Regions from separate parts of the Streptomyces sp. 7N604 genome, predicted to be linked through region 2. Evidence: riboswitches for the same ligand, from Rfam matches in the RefSeq annotation. Region 2 holds a riboswitch; each other region holds the start of a gene.
The links. A riboswitch is a leader RNA that binds a small molecule or an ion and turns the genes downstream of it on or off. The one in region 2 is predicted to bind cyclic di-AMP.
Positions count from the first base shown of each region.

Region 1: it holds a riboswitch for cyclic di-AMP, as region 2 does, so the genes downstream of both, ACTWP8_RS10225 (M23 family metallopeptidase) here and ACTWP8_RS03255 (M23 family metallopeptidase) in region 2, are expected to answer to the same signal.
Region 3: it holds a riboswitch for cyclic di-AMP, as region 2 does, so the genes downstream of both, ACTWP8_RS04360 (transglycosylase family protein) here and ACTWP8_RS03255 (M23 family metallopeptidase) in region 2, are expected to answer to the same signal.
Region 4: it holds a riboswitch for cyclic di-AMP, as region 2 does, so the genes downstream of both, ACTWP8_RS17500 (NlpC/P60 family protein) here and ACTWP8_RS03255 (M23 family metallopeptidase) in region 2, are expected to answer to the same signal.

Region 1 is NZ_JBQQBX010000007.1:199,754-207,080, forward strand. Features, by position in the region: gene tgmB (ATP-grasp ribosomal peptide maturase) at 1-681, opposite strand, end outside; gene tgmA (putative ATP-grasp-modified RiPP) at 689-880, opposite strand; gene ACTWP8_RS10225 (M23 family metallopeptidase) at 1,282-2,079, opposite strand; cyclic di-AMP (ydaO/yuaA leader) riboswitch at 2,083-2,210, opposite strand; gene ACTWP8_RS10230 (hypothetical protein) at 3,122-3,478, shown strand; gene ACTWP8_RS10235 (bifunctional polysaccharide deacetylase/glycosyltransferase family 2 protein) at 3,475-5,556, shown strand; gene ACTWP8_RS10240 (LCP family protein) at 5,687-6,991, shown strand; gene ACTWP8_RS10245 (AraC family transcriptional regulator N-terminal domain-containing protein) at 7,099-7,327, opposite strand, start outside.
Region 2 is NZ_JBQQBX010000002.1:228,715-236,041, reverse strand. Features, by position in the region: gene ACTWP8_RS03265 (M16 family metallopeptidase) at 1-497, shown strand, start outside; gene ACTWP8_RS03260 (M16 family metallopeptidase) at 515-1,882, shown strand; cyclic di-AMP (ydaO/yuaA leader) riboswitch at 2,092-2,253, shown strand; gene ACTWP8_RS03255 (M23 family metallopeptidase) at 2,269-3,036, shown strand; gene ACTWP8_RS03250 (GntR family transcriptional regulator) at 3,200-3,901, shown strand; gene ACTWP8_RS03245 (HPr family phosphocarrier protein) at 4,035-4,316, opposite strand; gene ACTWP8_RS03240 (bifunctional acetate--CoA ligase family protein/GNAT family N-acetyltransferase) at 4,434-7,307, shown strand.
Region 3 is NZ_JBQQBX010000003.1:116,221-123,547, forward strand. Features, by position in the region: gene ACTWP8_RS04350 (M23 family metallopeptidase) at 1-118, opposite strand, end outside; gene ACTWP8_RS04355 (cupin domain-containing protein) at 292-789, shown strand; gene ACTWP8_RS04360 (transglycosylase family protein) at 929-2,137, opposite strand; cyclic di-AMP (ydaO/yuaA leader) riboswitch at 2,141-2,317, opposite strand; gene ACTWP8_RS04365 (permease) at 2,995-3,906, shown strand; gene ACTWP8_RS04370 (TIGR03943 family putative permease subunit) at 3,903-4,676, shown strand; gene ACTWP8_RS04375 (acyl-CoA dehydrogenase family protein) at 4,722-5,948, opposite strand; gene ACTWP8_RS04380 (TetR family transcriptional regulator) at 6,098-6,742, shown strand; gene def (peptide deformylase) at 6,858-7,327, opposite strand, start outside.
Region 4 is NZ_JBQQBX010000014.1:157,041-164,367, forward strand. Features, by position in the region: gene ACTWP8_RS17485 (IPT/TIG domain-containing protein) at 105-650, opposite strand; gene ACTWP8_RS17490 (NlpC/P60 family protein) at 1,031-2,143, opposite strand; gene ACTWP8_RS17495 (hypothetical protein) at 2,414-2,767, shown strand; gene ACTWP8_RS17500 (NlpC/P60 family protein) at 2,849-3,982, opposite strand; cyclic di-AMP (ydaO/yuaA leader) riboswitch at 4,021-4,190, opposite strand; gene pcrA (DNA helicase PcrA) at 4,442-7,012, shown strand; gene ACTWP8_RS17510 (peptidoglycan DD-metalloendopeptidase family protein) at 7,097-7,327, opposite strand, start outside.

The sequences.
Region 1 (7,327 bases), on a different contig from region 2:
CACCTGGTCGGGGTCGGATGCCTTTCGGGCGGCGAACAGCTCGTCCCCGACACAGGTCAGCCGGATGTCCGCACGCTTGGGTACGCGCTGCTGAAGGAGAGTGGGGCCGGCCCCGACTTCCGCGAAGTCCGCATCCGGCTCGATACGGGTGGTGGGCAGGGCCATCGGCGGGTCGCTGGGGTGCGCTCCCGAAACCGACTTCACCACGAGGTCCCGGTGCTCCATGGCGAACTCGCGTGCCACCTGCGGAAAGGTGGTGATCAATGTGGGGGGTACGGCGAAGCCGCTGCGGTGGGCGACGCGCAGCTGCCACGGTTTGCAGCGGGCCTGCACGGCCGCGACGGGGTGGTTCATCCAGCGCACGCCCGTGCAGTACAGCGTTCCGTACAGGGCCTGTGTGGACTCGGCCGTGAGCCATGCGGACTGCTCGAGGGCGTGAGCTCCGGGCTCGCCGGGTCTTCGTATCCATATCGAGCGCAGTCCGCTCATGCTGACCACACGGCCACCATCGGCCGAAAGGTATCCGTGGAAGTCGCCCTTGACGTATTCGGCGGACAGGGCGGCCTGGCCGGGGAGGTCGGCGGGGTCCAGGCGTACGACCGGGACGCCCGCGTCGTGCAGGGCGGACACCACCATGTCCGCGGTCACGTCCTCCGCGCAGGTGAGTACGAGCACCGTCATGGTCCCGTCAGTCATCGAAGTGCGTTTTGGAACCGGCGGTGGAGGCGGTGGTGCCGGTCGCCAGCAGCAGGGCGCGGTCGCTGATGGCCGGGCGTCCGTCGGGCAGGACGTTCAACTGCCGTGTGGATTCATAGGTATAAGGAGTCGTGACGGGTGGGTGGACGGCCGGGCGGGCGTAGTTCAGCGCGAAAGGTCTCATCGTGTCTCCTCGGGCTTGCCGGGAGGGGGGTGGCGGGTTCTGGATTTGCCCATCGGGCGCAGGTATCCAGCAGGTTGGGGCAGGTGGGAATGCAGCCCGGTCGGTACCAGGCCATTCGGAACATCGGCAACGATCGGTGGGGTGCCGAGCGCGCAGCACCGACAACGTCTCTCCGATTGCAACGCCGACCGCGCTGAAATCCGGTCGGCCTCGCCCGGCACGCCGCCGGGGAGGTATGGCCCGCCACCGGCTCCGTGCTCGTACGTATGACGGGGTGACCCTGTCTACGGCTGAGATCGCACAGGTCCGGGCTGCATTCCTTCACCATCTGCGCACAGAGAACGGGCGTAGCCGACCATCGCACCGAGCCTGTGGCGGAATCTTCGATCCGGGGTGAGGTGTCAGGTCTCCACGCCGCGGTCCCGCAGCCAGTCCAGAGGGTCGACGGCGGATCCGTAATCGGGGGTAGTGCGCACCTCGAAGTGCAGGTGGGGCCCGGTGACATTGCCGGTGGCCCCGGAAAGTGCGATGCGGTCGCCCGTGCCTACCGTGGCGCCTGGTGACACATCGATCTGTGACAGATGCGCGTACTGCGTGTACTCGCCGTCGTCGTGCTTGATGACGACCTCGTAGCCGAAGGCGTTGTCCCAGCCCGCCGAGACCACGGTGCCGCCGGTGGCGGCTCTCACGGTGGTGCCGGTCGGCACGGCGAAGTCCTGGCCGGTGTGGCCGTTGGACCAGATGTCGCCGCTGTCCTGGAAGCCGGCGGTCAGGATGCCGCCGCTGACCGGGAGGACGGCGCTCGGGGCCGTCTCCTCCGTGCTCGAGCTGTACGAGGCTTGGGTGCCCGTCGTGGTGCCGGTGCTGTTGTCGCCGGTGCTCGTGCCGGTATCGCCTGCGCCGTCGAGCGACAGTTTCTGCCCGATCGAGAGCAGGTCCGGGTCGTCGCCTATGACGGACCTGTTGTCCTCGTAGAGCTTCTGCCAGCCGCCCTCGATGCCCTGTTCCTCCGCGATCGTTGACAGGGTGTCGCCGGAGGAGACGGTGTAGGTGTCGCTGTCACCGTCCAGAGCGCTGGCGGTGCCGGCTCCGATGACCGGAAGAGCGAGGGTCGCACCGGTGGCGCTGACGCGGCTGACGAGGCGGCGAGTGGTGTGACGGGGGCGTGGGGCGCGGTGTCGTCCAACTGCAGACGTCAAGGTGGCTCCGTACTCCGAACGCCTGCGAGGTGAGCTGTCGGGTTCGGGCTGGAGAATTGCCCGGCCGTGTGCTGCTACGGCTTCACCCCTAGCCGCCCGGCACGCAAGGCCCGATACGGCGAAAGTGGGTCCCCCACTCCTGCCCTGCGGTGTAGTGACGTGCTGCCGCGCGGCCAGGGGCAGGACTCGGCGGTCCGGCCACGCGGTGTTCGTTGTCGAACGCCGAGCACGCTAGAGGAACCATGTGTTCGAACACAAGGCCTTCACAAGCGGATCCGAGTCAACTGACTTTCTTTACCTGGGAGTTCGGGATGGGTAATCACGATATCCGCGCAAAGGAGGATGCCGGTGCACGCGCTTGCGAGCCAGGACACCACGACGTGGCGGGCGGTCCCTAAGCCGACACAGGGGACATGAGTGGCCGGTTTGGGTCCATCGCCTTCTTGGGTGATCAGCCCAACACTTCGGGACGAACTGCTCCACGATGCTCCTGTGCCCAGGAATCCACCCCATAACTGCGCGGCGTCGCGGCGGAACGGCTTGCTCGCGCGCGGCCGGTCAACTTTCTGCTGTCTGTGCAGGTGGCCCTTAAGCCGCGTATCAGAAGTGCTGGAGGTCATAGCCATTGGGTAACTCTGCATGTCCCGTGGCGGCTATTGGGCGTGGTGGCCGGGAGCGCCCGGAGAGTGGTGATCACCGCAAGGGAGGCCGCTGGAATCCCACGCGATCGTCAGCTGATCACCCGTCAAATACGTTTCTGCATCCGCCAGGAGAGGCTCCGCGGGCGGACGAAGAGCGCCCGGTGCGCTTCGAGCGGTTCGGATGGGTATATCGCCTTGTACCCCATGAAGGGTGGAGGGCGGAAAAGCGGGGGCATAGGCGGGCGCTTAAGATCTTTCCGACACGCGCCCGTTCGGAGAACTGGCTACACTCGCGCCGCATGAGTAAGGCAAGCAGAAGCCGCATACGGCGGGATAATCGAAATCGCCAGATATTCGTCGACGCTTCCAGTCGGCGCAGGAACGTCCTGTGGTACGCGGCCATGGCTGTCGGAGCCGCTTGCACCGGCTATCTGCTGCTGCTGGTCGCCGCGCTCTCCGGGGTGCTGCAACAGCACGTAGAGAAGAAGCCGCCCAGGACCGTCGAGCCGTCCACCACGGACAGCGACCGTCCTGGGTCCGAGCCCTCGGCAGACCTCACGGCCCCTGCCCGCGTCGTGGCCACAGTCTCCTCCGTCCCGACCTCCACTGCACGCCCGGCGGCCGAGCCGGCCGACGCCTCGCCGCCCCCCACAGCCACCACGGCGGCTCCGGCAACAACCAGTCTCCCCGGCCATGGAAGGACCAGGGCAGCCCTGGTCAGAGCCAACCCGTCCCCGCGTGGAGGCACTGTCAGGTGAGTCCTCGGCACGCGCAGCACCGTGACCCGCGTGGGCACTGGCTCCTGCTGATCCTGGTCCTCTCCGCGGTCGCCGCCGCCCTGCTCTTCGAAGGCTGGACCACCCACGCGGTCGCCGAAGCGCAGACGAAGCGCGACTGCACCGAACCCGTACCGAAGGCCGCGGACACCGGCGACCCGGTGGTGCGCATCACCGGGGACAAGGTGGAGACGGCAGCCATGCCCGCACGTACCGTTGCCCTCACCTACGACAGCGGACCCGACCCCGTGTGGACCCCGCGCCTGCTCGACCTGCTGCGCAAGCACCATGCCCACGCCACCTTCTTCCTCTCCGGCGCCCAGGCCGCCCGGGAACCGGACCTGGTGCGGCGGATCCGCGCCGAGGGCCACGAGATCGGCTCGTTCACCTACAACAAGACCGACTTGGGCTCGGTATCGGCCTTCCGTAACCGGCTGGAGCTGTCGCTCACGCAGACGGCGCTGGCGGGCAGCGCAGGAGTCAGCACCTCGCTGCTGCGGCTGCCGAACACCACCCAGGCGGACACGATGTGCGGCGGCGAGTGGAGGGCGGCGCGGCGCGCCGCCGCAGACGGCTACCTGCTGGTCGCCGCCGACGGTCCGTACCGGAAGCCGTCGCAGGGCCTGATCCGGCAGTACACCCAGACCGACGCCGCGTACAGAGAGACGAAAAAGCTGCTGGGCGACCGGAACGTCAAGGAGTTCACCACCGTGACGGCCGGGCTCGGAATGCCCTCGGCCAACGCGCCGGTGTCCGCCATCGACCGCGGGCAGGGCAGAGGCCTGATCTGGGTCCAGACCCTCGGGCACGCCTTCGTGAGCGCCATGACCTGGGTGCTCGGGATAACGGGCGGGCTGGCGCTCCTGCGGCTGGTGATGCTCGTCGTCCTCGCCCGTACCCATGTCCGTCGTCTCCAACGCTTCCGCCCCGGCTCGCCCTGGCTGCGGGAGGTCAACGAGCCGGTGACGGTCCTCGTACCCGCGTACAACGAAGAGGCGGGGATCGAGGGCACCGTCCGTTCGCTCCTCGCCTCCACACACCCGTATCTGCAGATCATCGTGATCGACGACGGGTCGACGGACCGGACGGCGGACATCGCCACATGGATCAACGATCCCCGCGTCCAGGTGATCCGTCAGCCCAACGCGGGCAAGGCCGCCGCGCTCAACACCGGCCTGGCCTATGCGAGATACGACATCGTGGTCATGGTCGACGCCGACACCGTCTTCGAGCCGGACGCCATGTACCGGCTCATCCAGCCGCTCGCTCACCCGGCCATCGGCGCGGTCAGCGGCAATACCAAGGTCGCCAACCGGCGCCGCATGCTGGGCAGATGGCAGCACCTGGAATACGTCTTCGGGTTCAATCTCGACCGCCGGATGTTCGAGGTGCTGGAGTGCATGCCGACGGTCCCCGGTGCCATCGGCGCGTTCCGCCGGGACGCGTTGCTCGGCGTCGGCGGTGTCAGCGAGGACACCCTCGCCGAGGACACCGACCTCACGATGGCCCTGTGGCGGGCGGGCTGGCGGGTGGTCTACGAGGAGTCCGCCATCGCCTGGACCGAGGTTCCCACAAAGCTGGGTCAGCTGTGGCGGCAGCGCTACCGCTGGTGCTACGGCACGCTCCAGTCCATGTGGAAGCACCGCCGTGCCCTTGGCGAGGTGGGCCCGGCCGGGCGCTTCGCCCGCCGCGGGCTGACGTATCTCACTCTCTTCCAGGTCCTGCTGCCGCTGCTCGCGCCGGTCGTCGATGTCTTCGCGCTGTACGGGGCGCTCTTCCTCGACCCCGTGCAATCGGTCGGGGTGTGGCTCGTCTTCCTCGTCGTCCAGATGGCCGGCGCGGGATACGCGCTGCGGCTGGACCGCGAGCGGTTGAGAACGCTGTGGGCGATGCCGTTCCAACTCCTCGTCTACCGGCAGCTGATGTATCTGGTGATCATCCAGTCCGTGGTCAGCGCCCTGCTCGGCACCCGGCTGAAGTGGCACCGCATGCAGCGCTCCGGCTCGGCCGCCGAGCTGATCCGCGGACCGGTCGCGTACAAGAGCCTGTCGTCGAAGTGAGCAAGGGGCGCGGTCCGTTGCGACCCGCCCAAGGAGCCTGACACCGTGCCAGGCCCACAACTCAGGACTTTCGGACCAGATCTCCGGATCCTTGGGGTGGACCGCCGGTAACCATGCAGACTCCTCCCCTATGAGAGATTGGCCGGACGGTTTGACCGACAGAAACCGGCGCGGCGGTGATGCGGAGCCGACGCGCGCCATGGGGTACGACCTGCGGCAGGGCGCACACCTGCCACGGCAGCGCTCGGCACCGCCGCCGCTGCTGACACCCGAGTCGTCCCCGGGGTGGCCGGCCGCGGGCCATGCGCCGAGCGGCCAGGTCCACCCCGGCATCCCGCACCAGGTCGGCACCGGCGGTCCGTGGGGCAACGACGACGCCTACGACTCCTACGACTCCTACGGCCCGGGGGCCGAAGGCCCGGAGGCGGAGGACGACCACGGCGGCCGCAGACGGGGCCGCCGGATCATGCGGACGCTGATCGTCCTGGTCCTGGTGATCCTCGTCACGTCCATCGGCACGTACGTCTGGGCCGACTTCAAGCTCGACCGCGAGGTCGACCTCGCCAAGGTCGGGGACCGTAGCCCGAGTGGCGAGGGCACCAACTACCTCATCGTGGGCTCCGACAGTCGCGAGGGCCTCTCCAACCAGGACAAGAACGACCTGCACACCGGCTCGGCCGAGGGCCGCCGCACCGACTCGATGATCGTGCTGCACACCGGCGACAACGGCACCACAATGATGAGCCTGCCGCGCGACTCGTGGGTGACCATCCCGGCGTTCACCCGCCCCGAGACCGGCAAGCACTACGCCGCGGCCAAGAACAAGCTGAACGCGGCGTTCTCGATGGGCGGACCCGAGCTCCTCGTGCGGACCGTCGAAGCCAACACCGGCCTGAAGATCAACCACTATGCGGAGATCGGCTTCGCGGGCTTCGTGAACATCGTCGACTCGGTCGGCGGTGTCGACCTATGCCTCGACAAGGACATCAAGGACGAGAAATCGGGCGCCGATCTGAGGAAGGGCTGCCAGACTCTCAGCGGCGCCGACGCGCTCGCGTTCGTCCGCCAGCGCCACCAGGAGGCCGAGGGCGATCTGGGCCGGACCAGGAACCAGCAGAAGTTCCTGTCCGCGCTCGCCGACCAGGCCGCCACCCCGGGCACCGTCCTCAACCCGTCCAAGCTCTACCCGGCCATGGGCGCGGGGCTGGAGACGCTCATCGTGGACAGGGACATGAGCCTGTCGAAACTCACGTCGATGCTCCAGGCGATGAAGGCCGTCACGGGCGGCGACGGCAAGCAGATCAACGTCCCCGTGGCCGACCAGGGCTTCCAGACGTCCAAGGGCAGTGCCGTGAGGTGGGACACGACGCAGGCGAAGAAGCTCTTCGACGAGCTGAAGAACGACCAGCCGGTGAGCCTCGGGGAGAAGAAGTGACCAGCCGCCTGTAACGGACGGACAGAACGAGGCCGTCCCCTCCGCTACGGAGGGGACGGCCAGGCCGTGTCTGGCTGCATCGCCACCTCGTCCCCCTGTGGCGTCCCCTATGGCCGAGGGGAGATCTGCCCTACTGGCCCCCGTTGTTCCCCCATCGCCAGGCCGATGTGGGACGCCCTCGGACGTCCGGCCGAGTTCACTGCTCCCCGGGCGTTCGCCAGCCGGCCGCGCAGGCGGGCCGCGTCCTGGGCGGGCGGCAGGCCGTAGGCGCGCCGGTACTCGCGGTTGAACTGTGTCGCGCTCGCGTATCCGACGGCTTCCGCGACCAGCGCCGCC
Region 2 (7,327 bases):
TCCTCGGCGGCGGCGAGTCCTCCCGGCTCCACAACCGCCTGGTGCGCCGCGACCGTACGGCCGTGGCCGCCGGCTTCGGCCTGCTGCGGCTGGCCGGCGCCCCCTCGCTCGGCTGGCTGGACGTGAAGACCTCCGGCGGCGTCGAGGTCCCGGACATCGAGGCCGCCGTCGACGAGGAGCTGGCCCGGTTCGCGGAGAAGGGCCCGACGCCGGAGGAGATGGAGCGCGCCCAGGCGCAGCTGGAGCGGGAGTGGCTGGACCAGCTCGCCACCGTCGGCGGCCGCGCCGACCAGCTCTGCCGTTACGCGGTGCTGTTCGGCGACCCCCAGCTGGCGCTGACCGCCGTCGACCGGCTCCTGGCCATCACCGCAGACGAGGTCAAGGCCGTGGCCGCCGCCCGGCTGCGCCCCGACAACCGCGCGGTCCTCGTCTACGAGCCGACAGCACCCGCAGACAGCCAGGCCGACGACAACGCAGGACAGGAGGCGGCCCAGTGAGCGACGCCGGCCCCACCATGACCTTCCACCCGCAGCCGCAGGGCGGGATCGCCAAGCCCTGGGCCTTCCCGGCCCCCGAGCGCGGCACTCTCGCCAACGGCCTGACCGTGCTGCACTGCCACCGCCCCGGCCAGCAGGTCGTCGCCGTCGAAGTGAACCTGGCCGCGCCGCTCGACGCCGAGCCCGCGGGCCTGGACGGCGTGGCCACGATCATGGCGCGGGCGCTGTCGGAGGGCACCGACAAGCACACCGCGGAGGACTTCGCAGCGGAGCTGGAGCGCTGCGGCGCCACCCTCGACGCGCACGCCGACCACCCCGGCGTCCGCGTCTCCCTGGAGGTCCCGGCCTCCCGGCTGTCCAAGGCGCTCGGCCTGCTCGCCGACGCCCTGCGCGCCCCCGCGTTCCCGGACAGCGAGGTCGAGCGGCTGGTCCGCAACCGCCTCGACGAGATCCCGCACGAGCAGGCCAACCCGGCCCGCCGCGCCGCCAAGGAGCTCTCCAAGGAGCTGTTCCCGGCCACCTCCCGGATGTCCCGGCCCCGGCAGGGCACCGAGGAGACCGTCGAGCGCATCGACGCCGCCGCCGTACGGGCCTTCTACGAGGCGCACGTCCGGCCCGCCACCGCCACCGCGGTGGTCGTCGGCGACCTGACGGGCATCGACCTCGCCGCGGTCCTCGGCGACACCCTGGGCGCCTGGACCGGCACCACGGCCGCGCCCCGCCCCGTACCGCCGGTGACCGCTGAGGACACCGGCCGCGTCGTGATCGTCGACCGCCCCGGAGCCGTCCAGACCCAGCTGCTGATCGGCCGTATCGGCCCGGACCGCCACGACCGGGTCTGGCCCGCCCAGGTGCTCGGCATCTACTGCCTCGGCGGCACCCTCACCTCCCGTCTCGACCGGGTGCTGCGCGAGGAGAAGGGCTACACCTACGGCGTGCGCGCCTTCGGCCAGGTGCTGCGCTCGGCCCCGGACGGCACGGGCGCGTCCCTGCTCGCCATCAGTGGCTCGGTGGACACCGCCTCCACGGGCCCCGCGCTCGAGGACGCCTGGAAGGTCCTCCGCACGCTGGCGGCCGAGGGCCTGACGGACGCGGAGCGGGACACCGCCGTGCAGAACCTCGTCGGCGTCGCCCCGCTCAAGTACGAGACGTCGGCGGCGGTCGCGGGCACCCTCGCCGACCAGGTGGAGCAGCATCTTCCGGACGACTACCAGGGGCAGTTGTACGCGCGGCTCGCCGACACCGGCACCGTGGAGGCGACCGCGGCGGTCGTCAGCGCCTTCCCGTCCGACCGCCTGGTCACCATCCTCGTCGGCGACGCGTCCGCCATCGAGGAGCCCGTACGGGCCCTGGGCATCGGCGAGGTGAAGGTCGTCACCGGCTGACGTCGCGTCAAGCTCTCTCGCGGGAGTGACGAAGTACCCCGGAGCGTCCGTTGCTCCGGGGTACTTCCGTATGCCCGGGTTTGTTGATGAGTCGGCCGTTTGTTGTGTGGTGTCGGCTACAAACGCCCTGATTTCTTTGGCGATTGAAAGATGTCCCGTTTAGCGTCGGTCCGGCTGTCCGGCCGACCACGCGCCGCACCCGCGGCCCCGGGCAGTCATCGCCGAGTCCCCGTACGGCGCGAGCCAGGGGAGCCGGGGACCCGAACTGTGAGTCCCTGGGGTGAATCGGGCGCCTCCTGGCGGAGGGGCCCGTAGGAGACCTTCCTGCTCCGAACCCGTCAGCTAACCCGGTAGGCGAGAAGGAAGGAAAGGAGCACCGCCGCCGCATGGCGTCGTTCACCCGTGCCACCGGGAAGCACCGCCGTCCGAGCCGCCTCGTCCGCTCGGGCGCGAACATCGCAGGCATAGCCACCCTCGCCACCACTGGCGTCGTGGCCTCCCTCGCCTCGGGCTCCGCGCTCGCCGCGCCCGCTCAGCCGCCCGAGGCCGAACAGACCGGGCTGCGCCAGGCGATCGTCCTGGACGACTCGCTCGCCGAGACGATCAGCGCCCAGGCGCAGGCCCAGCGGACCGCGGCCGACGAGGCCGCCGCGCGAGCCAGGGCCGAGGCCGAGGCGAAGAAGCGGGCGGCGGAGGCCAGGGCCAGAAAGGAGCGCGCGGCGCGCGAGGCCGAGCGCAAGCGGCTGAACGCCTTCGTGCTGCCGGTCGAGGGCAGCTATATCTCCACCGCGTACGGGGCGGGGGGCGGCGCCTGGTCCTCCGGGGCCCACACCGGCGTGGACTTCCACGCCGCGGCCGGAACCTCGGTACGCGCGGTGGGCGCGGGCACCGTCGTCGAGGCGGGCTGGGCCGGCGCGTACGGCTACAACGTCGTGATCAGGATGAAGGACGGCACGTACACGCAGTACGGCCACCTGTCGGCGATCCGCGTCTCCGTCGGCCAGAGCGTCACCCCGGGGCAGCGGATCGCCCTGTCGGGCAGCACGGGCAACACCTCGGGTCCGCACCTGCACTTCGAGGCCCGTACGTCCGCCGACTACGGCTCCGACATGGACCCCGTGGCCTATCTCCGCTCGCACGGAGTGCGTATCTGACCCGTTTCGTGGCCTGTTTCACAGCCGCTCTGGCCAAAAGATATCCATGTTCCGGCCCCGCCCGTCGGAAATTCCACCGCATTGCAATAGAGTCCCTGAACAAGCAGCGATCGAGCATGTTTCACGGGGATTAAAGCGGAGGACCGGCTATGCGGGGTCGGATGTGAACGGCGATGCGGTGGCCACGGGCCGCATTCCGGCGCACGCGGTGTGCCAGGCGATCCGGGACGACATCGTCTCCGGCGTGCATCCCCCCGGCAGCAGACTGACCGAGGAGGTCCTGGCCCGCCGCTACGGCGTCTCCCGCGTCCCGGTCCGCGAGGCCCTGCGCACCCTGGAGTCCGAGGGCTTCGTGACCACCCGCAGGCATGCCGGAGCCTGCGTCGCCGAGCCGTCGGAGCAGGAGGCGGCCGACCTCCTCGACATCCGTGCCCTGCTGGAGCCGCTGGGCGCCGCGCGCGCCGCACAGCGCCGTACCGAAGCGCACCTCAAGGTGTTGCGCGGGCTCGTGCGGCTGGGTCAGGAGCGCGCCCGCCGCGGGCACTTGGCGGATCTGCGGTCGCTGGGCGGCTGGTTTCACGAGACCCTGGCCCAGGCCTCGGGCAGCCCCAGCCTCGCCGCCCTGCTCACCCAGGTCCGCCGCAAGATCACCTGGGTGTACGCGTCGGACGCGCCGGTCAGGGCCGCCGACTCCTGGGAGGAACACGCGGCCATAGCCGACGCGGTGGCCCGGGGCGACGCCGACCGCGCGCGTGCCCTGATGACCGTGCACACCGAGCGCTCCCTCGCGGGCTACCGGCTGCGCCGCCCGGGCCATGTGAGAACTTCGAAACACTCCGTAAACAGATTGAGCGCGCAGAATTAACAGAACTCCCGTATACAACGAGGGGCGAATTCCGCGCGGAAAAGAAAAGCGACTTCCGAACGACGGAGCCGCGGTGGCCATAAAGGTCCACCGCGGCTCGTTTGCGTATTTCGCCGAGTCGGGTCCGGACGGTTCAGACAGTCTCCGGAAGCTCTTCGAGACCCTCGGCGACCAGCTTGGCCAGACGGTCCAGAGCGATGTCGGCGCCATCGGCGTCCGACGCGAGAACGATCTCCTCGCCACCCTGGGCGCCCAGGCCGAGCACGGCGAGCATGGAGGCGGCGTTGACCGGGTTGCCGTCGGGCTTGGCGATCGTCACGGGGACGCCTGCGGCGGTCGCCGCGCGGACGAAGATCGAAGCAGGCCGGGCGTGCAGGCCCTCGTTCCAGCCGACGGTGACGCGGCGCTCAACCATGGTGCTGCCCTTCGGGTCGTGTCAGGTTTCCCGACGTTGTCTAGACCAGTAGTTCCGTCCAGTCTCTCACGGCGCACGGAGTGCTCCGCTCCGCCCCGCGCCCGTACGCTTGTCCCCATGCAGACGACGCCGGAACACGCCTACCCGGCCCACTGGGAGGCCGACGTCGTGCTGCGTGACGGCGGCACGGCACAGATCCGGCCGATCACTCCGGACGATGCGCAGCGCCTGGTGCGCTTCTACGAGCAGGTCTCGGACGAGTCGAAGTATTACCGCTTCTTCGCACCGTACCCTCGGCTCTCCGACCGCGATGTGCACCGGTTCACTCACCACGACTACGTCGACCGGGTCGGCCTCGCGGCCACCGTCGGCGGGGACTTCATCGCGACCGTGCGCTACGACCGGATCGACGCCGACGGACGGCCCGCCACCTCCCGCCCGTCGCCCACCGCCACCGTCAACGGACGCTTCGCGACCTCTCCCGATATCGCCGACGAGGCCGAGGTCGCCTTCCTGGTCCAGGACGCCCACCAGGGCCGCGGCGTGGCCTCCGCCCTCCTCGAGCACATCGCAGCCGTCGCCCGCGAGCGCGGCATCCGCCGCTTCGCCGCCGAGGTGCTGCCCGCCAACAACAAGATGATCAAGGTGTTCACGGACGCCGGGTACACCCAGCAGCGCAGCTTCGAGGACGGCGTGGTGCGCCTGGAGTTCGACCTCGAGCCGACCGACCGGTCCCTCGCCGTCCAGCGGGGCCGGGAGCAGCGCGCCGAGGCCCGCTCCGTGCAGCGGCTCCTCGCCCCGCGCTCCGTCGCCGTCATCGGCACCAGCCGCAGGCCCGGCGGCGTCGGCCGCACCGTGCTGCGCAACCTGCTCGCCGGTGGCTTCACCGGGCGGGTGCACGCCGTCAACCACGCCTTCCCCGAAGGCGGGGCGGTGCTCGGCGCACCCGACCTCCCGGGCCCCGGCGTCCAGGCCCACCGCTTCGTCCACGACATCGGCGAGCAGGTGGACCTGGCCGTCGTGGCCGTACCGGCCGAGCATGTGCCCGCGGTCGTCGCCGACTGCGGAGAGCACGGCGTGCAAGGCCTGGTCGTGGTCTCCTCCGGCTACGCGGAGAGCGGGCCCGCGGGGCGCGAGCGGCAGCGCGAACTCGTCCGGCAGGCCCGCTCGTACGGCATGCGGATCATCGGGCCCAACGCCTTCGGTCTCCTCAACACGGCCGAGGCCGTACGGCTGAACGCCTCCCTCTCGCCCGAGCTGCCCCGGGCCGGCCGGCTCGGCCTGTTCACCCAGTCCGGCGCCATCGGCATCGCGCTGCTCTCCGGGCTGTACCGGCGCGGCGCCGGGCAGATCGGGCTCTCCACGTTCGTCTCCGCGGGCAACCGGGCGGATGTGTCCGGCAACGACTTCCTGCAGTACTGGCACGACGACCCGGACACCGACGTCGTCCTGATGTACCTCGAATCCATCGGCAACCCGCGGAAGTTCACCCGGCTCGCCCGGCGCACCGCCGCCGTCAAGCCCGTCGTGGTCGTCAAGGGCGCCCGGCACACGGGCAGCGCGCCGACCGGCCACACCGTGCCCACCACCCGTATCCCCGACGCCACCGTTTCCGCCCTGCTCCGGCAGGCCGGCGTCATCCGCGTCGGCACCGTCACCGAGCTCGCCGACGCCGGGCTGCTGCTCGCCGGGCAGCCGCTGCCCGCGGGGCCGCGCGTCGCGATCCTCGGCAACTCCGAGTCCCTCGGGCTGCTGACGTACGACGCGTGCCTGACCGAGCGCCTCCGCCCGCTCCGGCCGCGCGACCTCACCACCGCCGCCACCCCCGACGACTACCGCAAGGCGGTGGCCGCCGCCCTGGCCGACGACATCTGCGACGCGGTCGTCGTCAACGCGATCCCCTGGGTCGGCGAGGACGCCGCTTGGGCCGGCGAGGACGCCGCCACGGAGGCCGACCGGCCGGCGGAGGGGCGGGCCCTCGCCGCGGCCCTCCGGCAGGCGGTCGCGGACGGCGGGGCGGCCAAGCCGGTGGCCGTGGTCCACCTCGAGATCGAGGGCCTCGCCGAGGCTCTCGGCGCCCCCGGGATCCCCACCTACCCCGCCGCCGAGCGCGCGGTGCGGGCCCTCGCCGAGGCCGTGCGGTACGCGCAGTGGCGGCGGCAGGCAGCCGAGCCGGGGCGGGTGCCGGAGTACGAGGACATCGAGGAGGCGGCGGCAGGGGCGGACATCGACGCCCTGCTCGGGGTCGGGGGGGACGGCGACACGCGGGCCCCGAGCGAGCCCGGCAGCGGCCCGGTGCCCCGCAGCAGCCCGCTGGCCCCCGACGACGCGGCGCGCCTGCTCGCCCGCTACGGCATCGCCGTACGGCCCACGCTCCCCGCCCCCGACCCGGACGCCGCGGCCGCGGCCGCCGCCCGGCTCGGCTACCCGGTCGCCCTCAAGACCACCGCGCCCCACCTGCGGCACCGCGCCGACCTCGGCGGCGTCCGGCTCGACCTGACCACCGAGACCGCGCTGCGCCGCGCCCACCAGGAGTTCACCGACCACCTCGGCAAGGCAGACGAGCTGCGGCCGGTCGTCCAGGCCATGGCGCCGCGCGGCGTGGACACCGTCGTACGGGCCGCCATCGACCCGGCCGCCGGAGCCGTGCTCTCCTTCGGACTCGCGGGCGCCCCCTCGGAGCTGCTCGGCGACACCGCCCACCGGCTGGTCCCCGTCACCGACCGTGACGCCGCCGAGCTGATCCGGTCCATCGGGACCGCGCCCCTGCTCTTCGGCTGGCGCGGCTCCCAGCCCGTCGACACGGCCGCCCTGGAGGAGCTGCTGCTGCGCGTCTCGCGGCTCGTCGACGACCATCCGGAGGTCGTCCGGGTCGAGCTGGAGCCGGTGGTGGTCGCGCCGCAGGGGCTGACGGTCCTCGGCGCATCGGTCAGCCTGGCCCCCCGCCCGGCCCCCGCGGACCTGGGCCCCCGCCGCCTCCCGGCGTACTGAGCGAAGTGCCCTTCCTTCCC
Region 3 (7,327 bases), on a different contig from region 2:
CGGCCCCGGATACGGCGACCAGCGGCAGAGCCATTCCCGCGCCGCCCGCGGTGACCGTGAGGGATGCCTGGGAGATGCGGTTCGGCTGGTACCGGCGGTGGCGTCCACGTGCGGGCATAGAGCGCTTCCTCTCCTGCGCGGCCGCGCCAAGATTAGGGCGGGCATTCCGCCCGCCACAAGAGCCTCGTTTTCCGGAAGATCCAAGTCCGGTACGGTCCATGAAACGCTGTCACTTCGCAAGCCCGTGAACAATCAGTTCCGTTACGCCGGACCACGATGCGGAGGCAGCACATGAGGAATCCCATTCCCTCGGCCGAGGAACTCGCCACGATGTACGGCCTGGAGCCGCTGCCCCTGGAAGGCGGTCTCTTCCGCGAAACGTGGGCCGGTCCTCCGCAGTCCGGAGGCCGTCCCGAGGGCACGGCGATCCTTTTCCTGCTGTCGGCGCAGAACGACCTCTTCTCCGCGATGCACCGGCTGCCGCACGACGAGGTCTGGCACTTCTACCTCGGGGACACGGTGGAACTGCTGCTCCTGGAGCCGGACGGCGCATCACGGGTGGAGGTGCTCGGCCAGGACGTGCGCGCCGGGCAGCACATCCAGTACGTCGTGCCGGGCGGCACCTGGATGGGCGCGCGGGTGCGGCCCGGCGGCAGCCACGCGCTCCTGGGATGCACGCTTGCCCCGGGGTTCCTCCCCGCCGACTACGAGGGCGGCGAGGCGGACGAGCTGGCCGCGCGCTACCCGCGGCACGGTGATCTCATCCGGGCCCTGTGCCGCAGCTCATGACCCGTCTTCCGTATCCACCCTCGTATCCATCCCCGTGTCCACACCGGCACAGCACGACGAAGGCGCCCGCCCCCCGGCATAGCGGGGAGCGGGCGCCTCATGGAGTCAGGAGAGAAGACTCCGGCCGCGTCGACCCGTGTCAGATGCTGACGCCGTGCGCACGCAGGTAGGCGAGCGGGTCGATGTCCGAGCCGTAGTCCGGGCCGGTCCGCACCTCGAAGTGCAGGTGCGGGCCACTGCTGTTGCCGGTGGAGCCGGACAGGCCGATCTGCTTGCCGCCGGTCACCGCCTGGCCGGCCGAGACGGACAGCGAGGACAGGTGGGCGTACTGGCTGTACTTGCCGTCCGTGTGGCGGATGACGACCTGGTTGCCGTACGCGCCGCCCCAGCCCGCCGAGACGACCTCACCCGGGCCGATGGACTTCACCGAAGTGCCGGTGGGCACGGGGAAGTCGGCACCGGTGTGGTAGCCGCTGGACCACATGGAGCCGGCCTGGTGGTACGGCGTGCCGAGGGCCGGGTCGGAGACCGGGGCGGTGAAGCCGGAGGCGCTCTGCTCGGAAGCCGGCTTGGCCTCCTGCTTCGGGGCCTCCTGCTTGGGGGCCTGAGCCTTGGGCGCCGCGGGCTTGGGGGCCTGCTTCTTCGGAGCCTCCTGCTTGGGGGCCTGCTGCTGCGGCGCGGCCTCGGCCTTGCCGCCGCCCAGGGCCAGCTTCTGGCCCGGGTGGATCAGGTCCGGGTCGCCGCCGACGACCTGGCGGTTGTCCTGGTAGACCCGCTGCCAGCCGCCGTCGATGTGCTTGGCGGTGGCGATCTTGTAGAGCGAGTCGCCCTTGACGACGGTGTAGGACTCGGGCTTCGCCGCGCCCTTGTCCGCCGTGTCGGCCTTGTCCTCGGCGGGGGCCGGGGCGGGCTTGGTCTCGGGCTTGCCCTGGGCCTGCTCGCCGCCGGTGGAGATCGCGGGGGCCGGACCGCCCTTGGCCAGGCCGGCCTTGGGGCCGCACACGGGCCAGGCGCCGGGGCCCTGGGTGTCGAGCACCTTCTCGGCGACGGCGATCTGCTGGTCCTTGGTGGCCAGGTCGGCGCGCTCGGCGTAGTCGGTGCCGCCGAAGGCCTCCCAGGTGCTCTGCGTGAACTGCAGGCCTCCGAAGAAGCCGTTGCCGTTGTTGATGCTCCAGTTGCTGGTGCTCTCGCACTCCGCGACCTTGTCCCAGGTGTCGACGGAGGCGGCGCTCGCCTGGCCGGCGGTGATGAAGGACAGACCGATACCGGCGCCGCTTGCGGCGGCGGCGAAAGTGGCCCGGGAAATCCGGCCGGGCTTGAAGCGGCGATGACGTCCGCGTGCAGACATAGGGATCTTCCTCTCCTACGCCTGCGAGGTGAGCTGTCGGGTTCGGGCTGGAGTTGCCCGGCCGTGACTTACGCAGCGGCGAGCGCTGCGGCACGTCTTCACCCCAAGCCGGACCACGCCGAGCGCGGTACGGCACTTACCTTTGGTTCCCCCGCTCCTGCCGTGGTGCGTTGTCGTTTCCCCCTCCGCCGGCGGCAGGACTCGGCGCTCCGGCAACAGGGCGCCCGCCCCTTTCGATGGGCAGGCAGCGGAAAAGTAAACACATCCATTTCTTCGCCACAAGTGGCGTGCATTCGCCTGATTCGCCATTGAACAGATCGACTCGGTAATGCGTCACGCTGCGCTGCCGATCTTGGTCCCAGAGCAATAGGCATTACTACTGAACGGCTCTCACAGTGGGCAGTACGTAACCAAGTTGGGAAAATCGCCGCCATTCGAGTGCGCGAAGTCACATTTAACCGGCGGTCTTTGTGAGATGGGTCACCGGCCGACTAATTGTCCGATTTGGTATCTGAATTCAGCTTTGGCGGATTGCAGGCATTAGAAGCCTCTTTGCCGCACGAGAATCTACCCGGCGAAACGGATGAATACGGACCAAGTTCCGGAGATGCGCCACAGCCGGGCCCTCTCCCGCGGCTATCGTGATCACCCCCGGTCGCGGATCTTGCGGAGTCGGAGTGCAGAGAGCGGAAGAGCTGATCGACACCAGGTCACAGGCGCCGCCGGAAGCCGGTGCGAATCCATCCCGTACGAGCTCCGGCGCGGGGCACCCCGACCGCCGTACGCGCCCCGACCGCCGTACGGGCGCCGACCGCCGGGCGTGGCCGCTCGCCGCGGCCGGAGCGCTCGCCGTCGCGGTGGCGGCCGCTGCGGCCACCGGGGTGGTCGGATGGCCGGAGCCCGGGGCCGTGCAGGCCTGGCGGACGATCTGCCTCGCCATCACGGTGCAGGCCCTGCCGTTCCTGCTGCTGGGCACCGCGCTCTCGGGAGCCATCAACGCCTTCGTCCCCGCGCACGTCTTCAGCCGCGCCCTGCCGAAGCGGCCCGCGCTCGCCGTCCCCGTCGCCAGCGCCGCGGGCGTCGTCCTGCCGGGGTGCGAATGCGCGTCCGTGCCGGTAGCGGGGAGCCTGATCCGCCGCGGGGTGCCGCCCGCGGCCGCGCTGGCCTTCCTCCTGTCCGCGCCCGCGGTGAATCCGATCGTGCTCGCTTCCACGGCGGTCGCCTTCCCGGGCGCCCCCGAGATGGTGGCGGCCCGGCTGCTCGCCTCGCTCGCGACCTCGGCGGTCATGGGCTGGCTCTGGATCCGCCTCGGCCGCGCGGAGTGGCTGCGGCTGCCGGCGCACCGGACCGGGCACCGGCCGGGACACAGCAGGTGGGAGGAGTTCCGGCTCGGCTTCCAGCACGACTTCCTGCACGCCGGCGGCTTCCTGGTGCTCGGGGCGATGGCCGCGGCGACCTTCAACGTCGCCGTGGAGCGCTCCGTGCTGGACACCTTCGCCGGATCGCCCTGGCTCTCCGTCATCTTCCTCGCCGCGCTGGCGATCGTGCTCGCCGTCTGCTCGGAGGCCGACGCCTTCGTCGCGGCGTCGCTGACCGGGTTCTCCCCCACTGCCCGGCTGGCGTTCATGGTGGTCGGGCCGATGGTCGACGTGAAGCTGATCGCCCTGCAGTCGGGCACCTTCGGACGCGCCTTCGCCGTACGGTTCTCGGCGGCCACCGCCGTGGTGGCCGTCGCCTGCAGCGCGCTGACCGGGTGGTGGGTGCTGTGAGGCGGAACGTCCAGGTGCTGCTGCTCCTGCTGTCGGGCGCCGGAGTGCTGCACATCTCGCTCTTCAGCGAGGTGTATCTGCGGTACGTGAAGGAGGGCCTGCGGCCGCTGCTGATCGTCTCGGGCGTGCTGCTGGTCGTCCTGGGGACGGTGGGCGCGGCTCGGGACGGCTTCCCCTTCGCCAAGCCCGCTGCCCCGTCCGATGCCCACGACGCCGACGGGGACGCCGACGCGGATCACGGGCACGGGCACGGGCACGATCATGGCAAAGGCCCGCGGATCGCCTGGCTGCTCTTCCTCCCCGCGATCACCCTGCTGTTCTTCACGCCGCCCGCCCTCGGCTCGTACACCGCCGCGCGGGAGAGCGACACAGCGGTCGCGGACGGAGGGCGGTTCTCCCCGCTGCCCGGCGGGTCCCCGCTCGTCATGCCCCTGTCGGACTTCAGCTCGCGGGCGCGGCAGGACCCCGGCCGGAGCCTGGAGGGCCGTACGGTCTCGATGACCGGCTTCGTCACGCCGGGCAAGAGCGGCGGCTGGTACCTGACCCGACTGGTGCTGAGCTGCTGCGCAGCCGACTCGCAGTCGGTCAAGGTCCGGATGCTCGGCACCGCTCCCCCGCCGGCCGACGCATGGGTCACCGTCACCGGCACCTGGCATCCCGTGGGCACGGTGGGCACGCCCTCGGCCGCGGCTGCGCTCGACGCGGCCGGCGTGCGGCGCGTCCCGCAGCCCGCGAACCCGTACGCGGACGCCGCGCCGCCCGCGGCCTGATCCGGCGATCCGTCCACGGGCGTCGCAGTGCGCCCACCGCGGCACTCAGCGAATGGGCATGCCCGAGAGGGTGCGGGCGATGACCAGACGCTGGATCTCGCTCGTCCCCTCAAAAATGGTGTATATCGCTGCATCCCGGTGCATACGCTCCACCGGGTACTCACGCGTGAAGCCGTTGCCGCCCAGGATCTGCATTGCCTTGGCCGTGACCGACTTGGCCACCTCCCCGGCGTACAGCTTGGACATCGAGCCCTCGGCCGAGGTGAAGGGCCTGCCCGCCGCGGCCATCCAGGAGGCGCGCCACACCAGCAGGCGGGCCGCGTCGACCTGTGTGCGCATGTCGGCCAGCTGGAAGGCGACGCCCTGGTTGTCGATGATCGGGCGGCCGAACTGCACGCGGGTCTTCGCATACTCCAGCGCGACCTCGTACGCGGCGCGGGCGATGCCGACGGCCTGGGCGCCGACGGCGGGACGTGAGGCCTCGAAGGTGGCCATGGCGGCATTCTTCACGCGCTCGCCGCCGGCCTTCGCCCGCTCACGCGCGCGTGCGAGGCGCTCGTCGAGCTTCTCCTTGCCGCCGAGCAGGCAGTGGCCGGGGACGCGGACGTCCTCGAGGACGACCTCGGCGGTGTGGGAGGCCCGGATGCCGTGCTTCTTGAACTTCTGGCCCTGGGAGAGGCCGGGAGTGCCCGGGGGCACGATGAAGGACGCGTGGCCCTTGGAGCCGAGCCCGGGGTCGACGACGGCGACGACGACGTGGACGTTCGCGATGCCGCCGTTGGTCGCCCAGGTCTTGGTGCCGTTGATCACCCACTCGTCCTTGGCCTCGTCGTAGACCGCACGGGTGCGCATGGCGGCGACGTCGGAGCCCGCGTCGGGCTCGGAGGAGCAGAAGGCAGCGACCTTGACGTCGCCCGCGTCCCCGTACATCTGGGGGATCCAGGTGCCGACCTGCTCCTCGGTGCCGTTGGCCAGGACGCCGACGGCCGCGAGGCCGGTGCCGACGATGGACAGGCCGATGCCCGCGTCGCCCCAGAAGAGCTCCTCCATGGCCATGGGGATGCCGAGCCCGGTCGGGTCGAAGAACTGCTGGGCATAGAAGTCGAGGGAGTACAGGCCGATCTTGGCGGCTTCCTGGATGACGGGCCACGGCGTCTCTTCGCGTTCGTCCCACTCGGCGGCGGCCGGCCGCATGACATCCGCGGCGAAGCCGTGGATCCAGTCCCGGACAGCCTTCTGGTCGTCGTTGAGTTCGAACGTGAACTCTGCCATGTCCCCTCCACCTGCTTGTTACTTGCGGTAACTGCAGTGTGTTACCGGTCAGTAGCACATGTCAACTCCCCACTCCCCTCCCGTTGCCCCCCGTGGCCAGGTGTTACGTTGCGCGTGCACGAGCAGGCGGACGGGCGGGGAGACACCTCATGGAGACCAGTCAGCGGGATGATCAGCAGCGCGCCACGGAGCGGCGGCGCAGGGAACTGCTGGAGGCCGCGGACCGGGTGGTGCTGCGCGACGGGCCCGGCGCGTCCATGAACGCCATCGCCGCCGAGGCCGGGATCACCAAGCCGATCCTCTACCGCCACTTCGGCGACAAGGGCGGTCTGTACCGGGCCCTCGCCGCGCGCCATACCGACGCGCTGCTCGACAGCTTGCGCGCAGCGCTCGACGCCCCCACGGACCGCCGCGACCGGGTCGAGCACACCCTGGACACGTACCTCGCCGCCATCGAGGCGCGGCCCCAGGTCTACCGCTTCCTCATGCACCCCTCGGACGACACCCAGCCCGGGGAGCAGGGCTTCGACGTGGGCCGCCACTCCGCCCCGCTGCTGCGCAGGATGGGCGAGGAGCTCGCTCAGGTGATCGCCGAGCGGGTCGACCTCGGCCCCGGGGGCGACGAGCTGGCGCGGGTCTGGGGGCACGGCATCGTCGGCATGATGCACGCGGCGGGCGACTGGTGGCTGCGCGAACGCCCCTGCTCCCGCGCCCAGTTGGTGCGCAGCCTGGCCGACCTGCTCTGGGGCCGGCTGGCCGCGGCGGGCGACCGGATGGGCGGCCCCGGCTTCTGACGTACGGCCGTACGTCCCCTGCTTCCCCCCTGCCGTACGACTCCTGCTTTCCCTGCCGTGCACCCGTAGCCGTACGGCCCGCTGTTCCGCCCCGCCGTACGTCCGCTGGTGCGTCCTACGGGGCCCAGGGCGCGCGGCGAGCCGCCCGCAGCGCCCGGTGGCGCCGCAGGCCCCTCAGGCGGTCGGTGAAGACCCTGCCGTCCAGGTGGTCCATCTCGTGCTGCAGACAGCGCGCGAAGAAGCCGGTGCCCTCGACGCGCACCGGCTCACCGGTCCGGTCGGCGCCCTCGACGACCGCGTGGTCGAAGCGGCGCGTCCCGGCCTCGATGCCCGGGAGGGAGAGACAGCCCTCAGGGCCCGTCACGGTCACGCCGTCGGCCTCGACGAGACGAGGGTTGACCACATGGCCGAGGTGCCGCCGGTCCTCGTCGTCGGGGCAGTCGTATACGAAGACGCGCAGCGGGAGGCCGACCTGGTTCGCGGCGAGGCCGACGCCGTGGGCCGCGTACATGGTGGCGTACAGGTCCTCGATCAGCTGGGTGAGGGCCCCGTCGAAGGCGGTGACCGGGCTGCAGGGGGCGTGCA
Region 4 (7,327 bases), on a different contig from region 2:
GAGGCGGCAGCGAACGGTGGGCCTCGCCGATGGCAGGTGCCCCGGCGCGGGCGCGACACGGGAGGTGCCGGTCCGGCCGGGGCGCCTGCTTTGCAGGCGCGGGATCACACGTAGGTGAAGCCGCCGTTGACGGTGGCGGTACCGGCCGGGGTGGTGACGACAACGGCTGCGTTGCCGGACACACCGGCGGGCGTGATGCCGGTGAGCACGGTGCCTGCCGCGTTGACGGTGATGCCGGTGGCCGGCGCGCCGCCGACGGTGACGGTCGCGTTGGCGAGGTTGGATCCGGTGATGATGAACGCGGTCCCGCCCACGACTGGACCGATGGCCGGGTTGATGGAGAAGGTGACCGGTGGGAGCTGTGGCGTGGTGTAGGTGAAGCCGCCGTTGACGGTGGTGGTGCCGGCGGGGGTGGTGACGATGACGGCTGCGTTGCCGGACACACCGGCGGGCGTGATGCCGGTGAGCACGGTGCCTGCCGCGTTGACGGTGATGCCGGTGGCCACCGCGCCGCCGACGGTGACGGTCGCGTTGGTGAGGTTGGATCCGGTGATGGTGAATGCGGTCCCGCCCGCGACGGACCCGGTCGCCGGGATGATGGCATCGGCAACCGGCGGCAGCGGAGATTCGCTTTCCTGCATGGCGGACATGAATGACCTCCAACCTGCGGAGTTCGCCCAGCAATTGGGCTGCCCCGCCCTTCGAGATGTGTCGTCCTTTCAGGTTAGGCATGTCCGTCAGGTCAACGGGAGGCGCACATTCACCCTGGTGAGGCATTCGGTGAATGATTCGACAATATGAACAAGAGCCGTTAAGTAAAATGCTTTACCGGCGTGCGCCGCTCCGTTCCCGGGGGGCAATCGTAAATTCTAGCGGCAACTCTGCGGATTTTGCAGGGAGTTGACGTTTTTCCGGTCCGCGATAAAGTCAATTCAGGGCATCGATTCCATCGCCCTGCAACTGGGTCGCTTGTCGTGCGGACCGTGGGCAGAGCCAGGGTGGTCCTCCGCCAGTGGCCTGGGGCAGGTCGCTAGGCCGGGCGGGTCGCGCCTGCGAAGGGCATTTCGTCGATGGCGGCGACGCGGACCGGCGCGCCGGGCCGCGGGGCGTGGATCATCTGGCCGTCCCCGATGTACAGCCCGACATGGCTGACGCCGGAGTAGAAGAACACCAGGTCACCGGGCGCGAGTTGGGACCGTGAGATGCGCTGCCCGGCGTTGATCTGGGTGAAGGTCGTCCGGGGAAGCGAGACCCCGGCGGCCTTCCAGGCGGCCTGGGTGAGGCCCGAGCAGTCGTAGCCGTTCGGGCCGGTAGCGCCCCAGACGTACGGTTTGCCGAGCGCACCGAACGCGTACGAGACGGCGGTGGCGGCGCGGACGTTCGGCGCCCGGACCGGGCCGCGCGAGGCGCCGCGGCCCGCGCGCGCGGACGCCGCGGCGTCCGCGCCGTGCCCGTCCCGGCCGAGGAGCTGCGCGCGCTGCTCGGCCGTCAGGCGGTCGAGCAGCCCCTCGGCCTCACGGAGCTTCTCCTGCACCGTGTGCTTGTGTCGCTTCAACGCGGCCTGGCTGCATCGCAGTTCCGCGACCTTCTCGCCCGCCTCGGCCCGTACCTGCTCGATGTCGCGCAGCTGCCGCTGGATGCCGCTGACCGCGGCGGCCTGGCGGCTGCCCGCCCGCTCGACGGCGGCGGCGCGCTCGAGGTAGTCGTCGGGGGATGAGGAGAGCGCGAGCTGGACGGCGGGGTCGATGCCGCCCGAGCGGTACTGGGCGGTGGCGATCGAACCGAGCGCGTTCCGGGAGGCGTTCAACCGCCCGGACCTGCGCGCGGCCTTGTCGCGCAGCCGGTCCAGCTCCTTCTGCGCCCTGCTGGTCTTCTCCCTCGCGCCGTTGTACTTCTCCGTCGCGACTTCGGCTTCGTGGTGGAGCCGGTCGACCTTGGCCTTGACCTGGGCGGGCGTGAGGCTGGGCTCGGCCTGCGCGGCGCCGACGACGCCGGTTGCGCCTGCCGCGCTCGCGAGGGCGAGCGTCGCGGCCGTACGGGCTGCGGTACCGCCTCTCATGCCCGTGATGCCCGTGATGCCGGTGAACGTGCCGGTGAGCGTGCCAGTGAGCGATCGCTGCCTGGGCTTCCTGTGCGAGGCCACGGCGGCCGTCACTTCCTTCCTGCCTTTCCGGTGGCCGTGCGGGGGTCGCCACCGGGGCGCGTGGGGGCGCCTCGGTGGAGGACGCTAGACCTCCGTGTTACGGGCAGGTGTCGTGATGACCGGGATTGGAACGTTTAAGAGCGGCACTGAACAGAAGCGGCGGGTGAACTCCCGGGTGCTGCCGCCTTCTTGGTGCGGCCGTGACCGAAGCGGCGATTGAGGCGCACCTCGGTGGAGACCGGTGCTACGGGCCCGGCTACGCTCCGCCGCATGGACGTACTCATCAGTGTCTTCGTCGGCTTGCACATCATCGGCATCGCGGCCCTGCTCGGCGGCTTCCTCACGCAGATGAAGGCAATGAGCGCTGGAACGGCCCGCTTCAACCCGGCCATGCTGCACGGCGCGCTGACCATGCTGATCACGGGCGTCGCGCTGGTCGGCCTCAACCAGGCCGACGACCAGGCCGTCAACAACGTCAAGATAGGCGTGAAGCTCGCGCTTCTGGTCGTCATCCTCGGCCTGGTCTACGTGAAGCGGGACGAGGAGAAGGTCGACAAGGCGGCCTTCGGCACGGTCGGCCTCCTCACCGTCGCCAACATCTTCATCGCCGTCCTCTGGACCTGACCTGCCGATCCGGCGGGGCGGGCCGCGGGGGCGCACGAACGCTCCCGGGGCCCCTCCCGCGCGGCTGTGCCGGCGCGTGGGCTATGCCGGGCGGACGCTGCCGTAGATCGGCATGTACGTGATCGCCTCGGTGCGGACGTTCGCGCCCGGCTTCGGTGCATGGATCATCTGGCCGTCGCCTATGTAGAGCCCGACGTGGCTGATGTCGTCGTAGAAGAAGACGAGATCGCCCGGCTTCAGGTCCTCCGTGGCGACCCGCGTGCCGACCTTCACCTGGTCCCAGGTCGTGCGCGGCAGCGAGACCCCGGCGTACTTCCAGGCGGCCTGCGTGAGCCCCGAGCAGTCGTACGAGTTCGGGCCTGTCGCCCCCCACACGTACGGCTTGCCTATCTGGGCCCGCGCGAAGTCGATGGCCTTGGCGGCCTTGGTGGCGTACGAGTCGGCGCCCGAGTCCGTACCCGAGTCCGAGCCTCCGTCGGTCGAACCGGAGCCGTCGTTCTGCTCCTGCTCCTGGCGCTCCCGCTCCAGGCGCGCCTTCTCCGCCTGCTGCCGCGCCAGTTCCTCCGCCTTGCGCCGGGCCTCGGCCTCCCGCTTGCGCTCGAGCTCCGCCAGCCGCGCCTTCTCTTCGGCCGTCAGCTTCGACAGCAGCTCGCGCGCCTCCGAGAGCTTGCCCTGCACGGACTCCTTGGTGGTGCGGAGCTCCTTCTGCGACTCGGTCAGCGACGCGAGGCTCTCGGCGGCCTCGGCGCGCTTCTTCGACGCGGCCTCCTGCTCCGTCTGGAAGTCCTCGACGGCCTGCCGCTGCCGGCCGGTCATCCGGGACATCAGATGGTCCTGGTCGAAGTAGCTCTGCGGGTCGTCGGCGAGCATCATCGTCGCCGTCGAGGCCATGCCCCCATTGCGGTACTGCGCGGCCGCGTAGCTGCCCAGCATGCGCCGCGCCTCGTTGAGTTTGTCCGTCCGCTTCGCGACGTCGTCGAGCAGCCGGTCGACCTTGGTGCGCTGCTTCTCGCTGCGCTCCTTGGCCTGGTTGTACTGCTGCGTTGCGGTGCCGGCCTGCCGGTAGAGCTCGTCGACCTTCTTCTGGACTTCCTCGATGCTCTGCTTCGGCTCGTCCGGCGCGGCCTGCGCGCTCTGGGAGAGCAGGCTGACCGAGGCGAGGGCCGCGGTCGTCAGTCCGACGGCCGCGCGGCCGGAACCGGGGGACGTGAACATTCGAGTCCGCCGTTTGCGGTGCGACGCCAAGGCGCGCGACTCCTTCCGTGGACCGCCTACCGGGTTAGCTGTCGGGTTCGGGCGATCGGAAGGCTGCCCTACGGCCACCGCGCGCCGCCACGCTCTGACACGCGTGCGTGCGGGGGCCGATTCACCCCGGTCGTACGTTGGGTCCCCGGCTCCGGATGCCTTCGGGCGTCCTCGGGACGTCCTTCGGGCAGCGCCGGACTCGGCGGAGGCTGCCCGTGCCGACGCGGTCGCCGGCAGGGGGATCGGGCCGCCTGAGCGAGCACGGTAGCCAACGTGTGGGGCGGTTGTGAAGGCTGATGTTCGATATGCCCGAAACCTTTTCGTGACCTTTCTGCGGCGCGATCGTTTAGGGCGAAATGTGCCCCTCCCGCAGCGGAGGGGCGGGAACCGGCGTGGGCTGTCAGCCCCGCGGCCTAGACTCGGTGAACGATGAGCAGCCTCTTTGACGACAGCTTCCTGGCGGACCTCGAGCACCCGGCAGAGCCCCCGGCCGGACTCCCGGGGCCGGGTCACCCTGGCCACATGGGTCCCTCCGGCCACGCCGGCCACTCGGGGCACCCCGGCGAGGAACACCCGCCCCCGCCGCCCGAGGACAGGGGCCCGGAGGAGATCCCGGCCGACCTCTTCGGGGGCCGCTTCGACGCTGGCGCCGACCAGGATGCGCGGGAGCGCTACTACCGCAACGGCGCCCCGCGGCCCGCCGTTGACCCCGCCGCGCTGCTCGAGGGGCTGAACGAGCAGCAGCGCGCCGCCGTCGTCCACACCGGCTCTCCGCTGCTCATCGTCGCCGGCGCCGGATCCGGCAAGACCCGCGTGCTGACGCACCGCATCGCGTATCTGCTGGGCGCGCGCCGCGTGCACCCCGGCCAGATCCTCGCGATCACCTTCACCAACAAGGCCGCGGGCGAGATGAAGGAGCGCGTCGAGCAGCTCGTCGGGCCGCGGGCGAACGCGATGTGGGTGTCCACCTTCCACAGCGCCTGCGTCCGCATCCTGCGCCGGGAGAGCAAGAAGCTCGGCTTCACCTCCAGCTTCTCCATCTACGACGCCGCCGACTCCAAGCGCCTGATGTCCCTGGTCTGCCGCGACCTCGACCTCGACCCGAAGCGCTACCCGCCGAAGTCCTTCAGCGCGAAGATCTCCAACCTCAAGAACGAGCTCATCGACGACGAGGACTTCGCGGCGCAGGCGAGCGACGGTTTCGAGAAGACCCTCGCCGAGGCGTACGCGCTGTACCAGTCGCGGTTGCGCGAGGCCAACGCGCTGGACTTCGACGACATCATCATGACCACCGTCCACCTGCTCCAGGCGTTCCCGGACGTCGCGGAGCACTACCGGCGCCGCTTCCGCCACGTGCTGGTGGACGAGTACCAGGACACCAACCACGCGCAGTACACGCTGGTGCGTGAGCTGGTGGGGACCGGTGAGACCGCGCCCGATCTCAACGTGGCCGAGTTGTGCGTCGTCGGCGACGCCGACCAGTCGATCTACGCCTTCCGCGGCGCGACCATCCGCAACATCCTCCAGTTCGAGGAGGACTACCCCGACGCCACCACGATCCTGCTGGAGCAGAACTATCGCTCCACGCAGACGATCCTCAGCGCCGCGAACGCCGTCATCGAGCGGAACGCCAACCGCCGCCCCAAGAACCTGTGGACGGAGGCGGGGGCGGGCTCCGCGATCACCGGCTATGTCGCGGACACCGAGCACGACGAGGCGCAGTTCGTCGCCGACGAGATCGACCGGCTGACGGACGAGGACGAGGCCAGGGCGGGCGACGTCGCCGTCTTCTACCGTACGAACGCCCAGTCCCGTGTCTTCGAGGAGATCTTCATCCGGGTCGGGCTGCCGTACAAGGTCGTCGGCGGCGTGCGCTTCTACGAGCGCAAGGAGGTCCGCGACGTCCTCGCCTACCTGCGGGTGCTCGCCAACCCCGAGGACACCGTGCCGCTGCGCCGGATCCTCAACGTCCCCAAGCGCGGCATCGGCGAGCGCGCCGAAGCCATGATCGAGGCGCTCGCGCTGCGCGAGAAGATCACCTTCGCGGAGGCGCTGCGCCGCGTCGACGAGGCGTACGGCATGGCGGCGCGGTCGGCGAACGCGGTCAAGCGGTTCAACACGCTGCTGGAGGAGCTGCGGACGATCGCCGAATCGGGCGCGGGACCGGCGACCGTGCTGGAGGCAGTGCTGGAGCGCACGGGCTATCTGGCGGAGCTCCAGGCCTCCACCGACCCGCAGGACGAGACGCGGATCGAGAACCTCCAGGAACTCGCCGCCGTGGCGCTGGAGTTCGAGCAGGAGCGCACGGAGGAGAACCCGGGCACGCTCCCCGAATTCCTGGAGCAGGTCGCCCTGGTCGCCGACTCCGACCAGATCCCGGACGAGGACGAGGGCGAGGGAGGCACCGGCGTCATCACGCTGATGACCCTGCACACCGCCAAGGGCCTGGAGTTCCCGGTCGTCTTCCTGACCGGCATGGAGGACGGGGTCTTCCCGCACATGCGCGCACTCGGCGACACGAAGGAGCTGGAGGAGGAGCGCCGGCTGGCTTATGTCGGGATCACGCGCGCGCGGGAGCGGCTGTATCTGACGCGGTCGACGATGCGCAGCGCATGGGGCCAGCCGTCGTTCAACCCGCCGTCCCGGTTCCTGGAGGAGATCCCGGACACGTTCGTGGAGTGGCGGCGTACGGGTGCGTCGACGCCGTCGGCTTCGGCGACGGCCGGGCTGGGTTCCCTGCTGTCGACTTCGCCGTCCGCGTCGTCCTCTGCGTCCTCGCGCTCCAGGGCGGGCGGGCCGAGCGGTTTCGCGACGCGCAGGGCGACGGACCGGCCGGTGATCGCGCTGGCGGTCGGCGACCGCGTGACGCACGACCAGTTCGGACTGGGAACGGTGATGTCGGTGACGGGCAGCGGACACGACGCGAAGGCGACGATCGACTTCGGCGACGAAAAGCCGAAGGTCTTGCTGCTGCGCTACGCGCCGGTGGAGAAGCTCTAGCTCGCCGCTTTGTGGGCATTCGTTCCGCGGGGCGATGGGGGCACCCCCATCGCCCCGCGGAACGAATGCCCACACCCTGGTGTGTCAGGTCGGCTCGAGCCCGTGGTTGCGCAGCCACGGAAGCGGGTCGACGGCCGAGCCACCACCCGGCCGCACCTCGAAGTGCAGGTGCGGTCCTGTGGAGTTGCCGGAGTTTCCGGAATACGCGATGACGTCCCCCGCCTTGACCGAGCCGGACCGGATCTTGGTGCTGCTGAGGTGGCAGTACCAGGTCTCGGTGCCATCAGGGGCCGTGACTATGGCCATGTTTCCGTA